DNA from 3 places in the Nocardia yamanashiensis genome. Region 3 is predicted to be linked to each of the others. Evidence: riboswitches for the same ligand, from Rfam matches in the RefSeq annotation. Region 3 holds a riboswitch; each other region holds the start of a gene.
What was found. A riboswitch is a leader RNA that binds a small molecule or an ion and turns the genes downstream of it on or off. The one in region 3 is predicted to bind S-adenosylmethionine.
Positions count from the first base shown of each region.

Region 1: another riboswitch for S-adenosylmethionine. It lies ahead of LTV02_RS26280 (bifunctional o-acetylhomoserine/o-acetylserine sulfhydrylase); the one in region 3 lies ahead of LTV02_RS03145 (AfsA-related hotdog domain-containing protein).
Region 2: another riboswitch for S-adenosylmethionine. It lies ahead of LTV02_RS25245 (ABC transporter substrate-binding protein); the one in region 3 lies ahead of LTV02_RS03145 (AfsA-related hotdog domain-containing protein).

Region 1 covers NZ_CP089226.1:5,584,881-5,587,138, forward strand. Annotated here, with positions in the region: gene LTV02_RS26270 (MFS transporter) at 1-26, opposite strand, end outside; gene LTV02_RS26275 (TetR/AcrR family transcriptional regulator) at 162-863, shown strand; SAM riboswitch class IV at 876-986, shown strand; gene LTV02_RS26280 (bifunctional o-acetylhomoserine/o-acetylserine sulfhydrylase) at 1,084-2,258, shown strand, end outside.
Region 2 covers NZ_CP089226.1:5,365,542-5,367,799, reverse strand. Annotated here, with positions in the region: gene LTV02_RS25250 (HAD family hydrolase) at 1-629, shown strand, start outside; SAM riboswitch class IV at 775-891, shown strand; gene LTV02_RS25245 (ABC transporter substrate-binding protein) at 930-2,084, shown strand; gene LTV02_RS25240 (ABC transporter permease) at 2,085-2,258, shown strand, end outside.
Region 3 covers NZ_CP089226.1:676,190-678,447, forward strand. Annotated here, with positions in the region: gene LTV02_RS03135 (DoxX family protein) at 1-23, opposite strand, end outside; gene LTV02_RS03140 (MFS transporter) at 141-1,331, shown strand; SAM riboswitch class IV at 1,410-1,522, shown strand; gene LTV02_RS03145 (AfsA-related hotdog domain-containing protein) at 1,537-2,258, shown strand, end outside.

The sequences.
Region 1 (2,258 bases), 3.6 Mb from region 3:
TCGAGTGTTGCCGTCCCAGCGGACATGAGCCTCTCCTCAGGGTTTCGAACAGCTGCGACCATCGTGGCACCAGCCGACATTTGTCGTCAAGAGAAAAATGTCTGAGTGCGACACTTGTCGGAAGAAGACACCATCGCCCGGGATCGGTCTAAAATGGGCCCATGTTCGACTCGTCAACGCTGACCGCGCGCCCGGGCCTGCGCGAACGCAAGAAGCAGCAGACCCGAACCCGGATCATCGACGTGGCGCTGAACCTGTGCGACACACAGGGTTTCGACGCCACCACCGTCGAGCAGATCGCCGCCGAAGCCGACGTCTCGCCCCGCACCGTGAACCGGTACTTCGCGAGCAAGGAAGACATCGTCATCGCCCCGATCGAGGACTGGGGCCAGGCACTCGCGGAACAATTGCGCGCCCAGCCGGTCACCGGCAACGAGCTGCAAGCCCTGCTCGACGCCTTCCTGCTGGTGGTCGAGCAGATCCTGGGCGGCGACAATCCGGTGCCGTTCCGCTGGTTCCAGCAAATGCAGCGCGTCACCCGCGACAATGTGGCCGTGCGCGCCCAGAGCCTGGAAGCCGCCGACACCAAGACCCGGGCCATGGCCGAGGTGCTCGCCGAACGGCTGCGGACCACCCCCGACGCCGCACCGGTGCGAATGATCGCGGCGACCTGGCACAGCATCGTGCGCGTGGGCATGGAGTGCGAATTCGACGCCGATTCCGAGTTCCCGGACTGCACCACGGCCGGTTCCGCCCGTCAGCTGGCCGATAATGTGCAAGCCGCCTACGACGAATTCGTCCGGGTCTGCGCGACTCCGACTGTGGCCAGCCCCACTTCGGAGACCGCCGCCGCATCCCGTTAGAATCTCGCAACAGGTCAAGAGCATCAGCGCCAAGCCCCGGCTCGCTGATCGGCAACCCTCCAGCTGCGGTGGGGTGCTCCGGGTGAAGACCGGGCGCTCGACGGCCGAGCGCAAGCGCACTGTAGGAGGTCTACCGAAATGTGTTGTTGTCGAAGCCTATTCGCCTCCCGATAACGTCAGAATTCCGCCATTCGGCGACCTTGTTTTTTTGGAGCAGCACATGAGTGACTCGACCGCGCCCATCGACCCTGCCGCCTGGTCCTTCGAGACCAAGCAGATCCACGCCGGTCAGGCCCCCGATCCGGCCACCGGCGCGCGCGCCCTGCCCATCTACCAGACCACTTCGTACGCTTTCCGCGACACCGACCACGCCGCCGCGCTCTTCGGTCTCGCCGAGCCGGGCAATATCTACACCCGCATCATGAATCCCACCCAGGACGCGGTGGAACAGCGCATCGCGGCCCTCGAAGGCGGCGTAGCGGCGCTATTGCTGGCCTCCGGGCAGGCGGCGGAGACCTACGCGATCCTGAACCTGGCCCAGGCCGGCGATCACATCGTCGCCAGCCCGCACCTGTACGGCGGCACCTACAACCTGCTGCACTACTCGCTGCCCAAGCTCGGCATCGAGGTCAGCTTCGTCGAGGACCCCGACGATCTGGCCCAGTGGCAGGCGGCGATCCGGCCGAACACCAAGGCTTTCTACGGTGAGACGGTCGCCAACCCGTCCAGCTCCATCCTGGATATCCCGGGCATCGCGGGCGTCGCGCACGCCGCGGGCCTGCCGCTCATCGTGGACAACACCGTCGCCACCCCGTACCTGATCCAGCCGCTCGCCCAAGGCGCGGACATCGTCGTGCACTCGGCCACCAAGTACCTGGGCGGCCACGGCGCGGCGGTCGCGGGCGTGATCGTGGACGGCGGCAACTTCGACTGGACGGTCAAGGACGCCGACGGCGTGTCGCGGTACCCCGGCTTCACCGTCGCCGATCCGAGCTATCACGGCGTGGTGTTCGCCGATCTCGGCGCGCCCGCCTTCGCGCTCAAGGCCCGCGTGCAACTGCTGCGCGATCTCGGCGCGGCCGTGTCGCCGTTCAACGCCTTCCTGATCGCCCAGGGCATCGAGACCTTGAGCCTGCGTGTCGAGCGGCATGTCGCCAATGCCCGAGCGGTGGCGGAGTTTCTGACCCAGCAGGCCGGCGTCGAGAAGGTCTACTACGCGGGCCTGCCCAGCTCCCCGTGGTTCGAGCGCGGCAAACAACTGGCACCCAAGGGTGTCGGCGCCATCGTGTCGTTCGAACTGGCCGGCGGCGTGGACGCGGGCAAGAAGTTCGTGGACGCGCTGGTGCTGCACAGCCATGTCGCTAACATCGGTGATGTGCGTTCGCTCGTCATCCA
Region 2 (2,258 bases), 3.8 Mb from region 3:
ATCATGCGACCGGTCGGGGCGATGGGCTCGTCGTCGGATTCGACCTGGATATGACCTTGATCGATTCCCGGCCGGGCATCGCCGCCGTCTGGGATGCGGTGGCCGCCGAAACCGGCGTGCCGATCGATTCCGCGCTCGCCGTGTCACGGCTCGGGCCGCCCTTGCAGATCGAGGCCGCGCACTGGTTCCCGGAAGATCAGGTGCCGGGCGTGGTCGCGCGCTATCGCGAGCTGTACCCCGGGCTGGCCATCACACCGAGCCGGGAACTGCCGGGCGTGGACGATGCGCTGGCGGCCGTGCACAAGGCGGGCGGCAAGGTCCTGGTGATCACCGCCAAGAACCAGCCGCAGGCGCAACTGCATGTGGATCACCTGGGGATGGATGTGGATGATCTCGTGGGCGGGGTGTGGGCGGAGGAGAAGGGCGAGGTGCTGCGCGCGCACGGCGCCCGCATCTACGTCGGCGATCACCTCGGAGATGTGCGCGGCGCGAAGGCCGCGGGCGCGATCGCGGTGGCGGTGACCACGGGACCGTATGCGGCGGAGGAACTCTCGGCCGAAGGCGCGGACGTGGTGCTGACCGACCTCACCGAGTTCCCGGCCTGGCTCGCCGGTCACCTCGACGCCTGACGCGCGAAACCGAATCTCCGCCCCCGGCGGCGCATTCGACGGCCCGCGCTCGCCCCCTGTTCCCGGGCGGGCGCGGATGGTCTTTGACTTCACGGTGATTCGAACACTGTCGAGGCCCGTGGCGCCTAATTACTCTCTGGCGCACGGTCACGAGTATCAGCATGTTCGAGCCCCGGCTCGCTGATCGGCAACCCTCGCGCGGCGGTGGGGTGCCCCGGGTGACGACCAGGCGGTGTCCGACCGGGCATCGCAAGCGCTTTCAGGCCCGGGCGTCGCGTGGGTGAGTCACAGAGGAACAAGATGAGCAAGCAGTGGTCCGGGTCGCGTCGGCTCCGGCTGGTGGTGGGTGTCGCGTCGGCGGCGTTGGTGGCGGGTCTGACGGGGGCGTGCTCCGACAGTTCTTCCGCGGACAAGGGGACGGTCTACTTCGGGGTGTCGGGGCCCAAGACGGGCGCCTCGGCGGAGTACGGGCGGCTCTGGCAGCAGGGCTTCGACCTGGCCTTGGACGAGATCAACGCGGCCGGCGGAATCGACGGCAAGAAGGTCGAATTGAAGTGGGAGGACTCGCAATCCGACCCGAAGCAGACGGTGCCGATCGCCACCAAGTTCGTGGGCGACAACTCCATCATCGCGGAGCTGGGCGACTTCTCCTCGCCGGCCTCCATCGCGGCGTCGCCGGTGTACAACCGGGGCAAGCTGGTGCAGTACGGGTTCACCAACTCCTCCACCGATTTCACCAAGGGCGGGGACTACTCGTGGAGCCCGTCGATCACCCTGGACGTGTTCCAGGAGCGCAACGCCCAGTGGGTGTCGGCCAAGGCCAAGAAGGTTTCCGTGGTCTACCTCGAAACCGACTGGGGTAAGCAGGCTTTCAAGTTCTTCGAGCAGTTCGCGAAGGAGAAGGGCGTCGAGATCGTGTACTCGTCGCCGATCCTGCCCGACTCGCAGGACTTCCGTCCGGTGCTGATCAAGGGCCGCGACGCCAACCCGGATGCGTTCGTGCACTTGGGCTATGGCCCGGACGGCGCGCTCGTGGTGAAGCAGCTGCGCGATGTCGGCTTCGGCGGGCAGTTCTTCGGCGGGCAGAACACCCCGCAGTTCATCTCGCTGGCGGGCACCGCGGCCGAGGGCGACATCGTCAACGGCGTGTTCTCGGCCTCGGACCCGAACCCGAAGATCCAGGCGTTCGTCGGCAAGTTCAAGGCCAAGTTCGGCACCGACCCGGGCGATTTCAACGTGTACGCCTATGACGCGCTCAATGTGCTGGTCAAGGCCGCCAAGCAGGGCGGGGCGACCCGCGAGGGCATTCTGAAGGGCCTGCGCGAGATCAAGGACTTCGACGGCATCGGCCTGGGCACGTTCGCCTTCGACCAGGGCACGCGTCGTCCCAGCGGCGTGAAGCCGATCGAGCTGGTGCTGAAGAACGGGCAGTTCGTGCCCACCGGGAACAAGTAGATGTTCGACACGCTCATCGCGGGTCTGGTCCACGGCAATGCGTACGCGCTCATTGCCGTGGGCATCACGCTGATCTTCGGGGTCAGCAATGTCATCAACTTCGCGCACGGCGCGATCTTCGCCTTCGGGTCGGTGTTCGGCTGGTGGCTGATCGCCGAGCACGGGCTGCCGCTG
Region 3 (2,258 bases):
GACGGAGTAGCGGTGGTCGTCATGGTCGCAGCTTATGCCGACCGGTCCCGTTGTGGGATTTCCTCAGGCCGCGCCTAACCCTCGTTGGACCGGTGCGGTCGTTGATAGACGTGGACCTCGTTGCCTGCGAAAGGGATTCGATGACCACCGAAATTGAACGCGCTCCCGCCTGGGCGCCGACCGGGCGGACGGTCGCGGCCGTGTGTGCGGTCGGGATCCTGGTGGTGGGGCAGCTGTATGTGGTGCTGCCGGTATTGAATCGGCTGGCCGGGGACTGGGATACCTCCAAATCGGCGGCCACCTGGACGACCACGGCGTTCGGGCTGGCGTACGGGGCCGGGTTCCTGGTGACCGGTCCGCTCTCGGATCGATGGGGGCGGCGGCCGGTGATCGTGGGCGGGTTGCTGGCCACCGTGGTCAGTTCGCTGATCGTCGCGGTCGCGCCGGGATTGGGGACCGGGCTGGCGGCGCGCGTATTGCAGGGGCTCACCGCGTCGTTCTTCGCGCCCGCGGCGTTCGCGTATCTGAGCGAGCGCATCGCACCCGAACGGCGGGTGTTCGCGTTGACCTGCTTGACCAGTTCATTCCTCGGGGCGGGGGTGGTGGCGCAGGTGCTGGCGCAGCTGATCGGCAATGCGCTGGGGTGGCATGCCATCTTCGTCTCGGGCGCGATCGCGTTCGGGTTGTCGGCGGCGCTGCTGCGAATCGTGTTGCAGGACGGGCGTTCCGGCGCTGCGGGACCGGCGCCGACGGTCCGGGCGGTCTTCGCGCCGTTCGGGCACTTGCTGCGGCAGCCGAAACTGGTGCTGCTCTATCTGAGCTGCCTGGCGGTGCTGGGGTCGTTCGTCGGCATCTACACCGGCATTCAGCTGTCGCCGCCGGACGGCGTCGGATCGGGCAACGGTGCGCTGCTGGCCCTGCGCGCCAGCGCGATTCCCGCCATGATCGCCGTGCCCGTCCTGGCGAGCCGATTGGGGACCATCGATCCGAATCGCCGGGTGATCGTCGCCCTGGCGACCGCCGGGGTCGCGGCCGGTATCACCGCCGTACCCCTCGGCGGTATCTGGGTCGCGGCATGGTTGTTCGTACTCGTCACCGCCATCGCCGTCGCGGCCCCGGCGGCCGTACAGGCCATCGCCGCACAGGCCGGACCGGCCCGGGGCGCGGCCACCGCGCTCTACACCTTCGCCCTGTTCGTCGGCGCGAGCGCGGGCCCGCAATTGGCGAATCTCTTCGCCCACTCCGGATATCCGGCCATCGCGGCGGCCATCGCCGTGCTCGCGCTGACCGGTTCCGCGCTCGCCTACGCCTCCACCATCCGCCCACGCTGAACCCCGGGCGGCGAGTTTTCTCCACCCTGGTTTGAACTGTTGCTCGTAAACAACTGTCCCGCATAACTTTTCGATCACGGTCATGAGTTCCAGCGTCAAGCCCCGGCTGGCTGGGCGGCAACCCTCCACGACGGCGGGGTGCTCCGGGTGACGACCGGATGGCGGCGAACGCGTCGCCATAAGCGTCATTCTCGCGGAGGAATCAATGTCTGTAGCCCAACTCTCTTCGGCGTACCCGGCGGCGGAAACCACGGTGATCAGCGAGCTCGTACTGGTCGCCGATCGATTCCGGGGCATTGCCGAAGACGACCGGGCCTTCACCGTCTCCGGGCTGGTCGCCGCCTTGCGCGGCGGCCGGCTGCGGGAATCCGAGCAGCCGGTCACGGTGCGGCTCGGGCAGGGCGTGACCCGGCACGATCTCGACTATGTCGAGCATGTGGCGGCCATTCACGCCCCGGCGGGATTGCGGGTGCTGGGTGAGGTGCCCGAACCGGCGCCGCGGCACCAGGTGCACAAGTATCAGAACTCGAATGTGCTGCTGGCCAACCTGATCCGGGAATCGGCGACCGAGTTCTCGGCGGATCTGCGGATCCACGGGGACAACGAACTGCTGCTGGATCATCAGACCGGCGAGCACGTGCAGGGCATCGTGATCGTGGAAGCCGTACGGCAGCTGTTCCTCGGCGCGTTCGAATTGGAATACGGGCGGCGCTGGCCGGAGCAGCACTTCTACATCGTCTGGAACAGCATCGAATTGGAGTTCAAGTCGTTCCTGTTCCCGCTGCCCGCCAGCGTGCACGCGGTGCTCACCCCGGTGTCCATCGAGGATCCGGCCAAGCTGGAATTCGCCATCGAGGTGGAGGTGCGGCAGGCCGGGCAGGTGGTGGCGACCACGCGAATCTCCTACGCCGCCTTGCCGAACGAGCG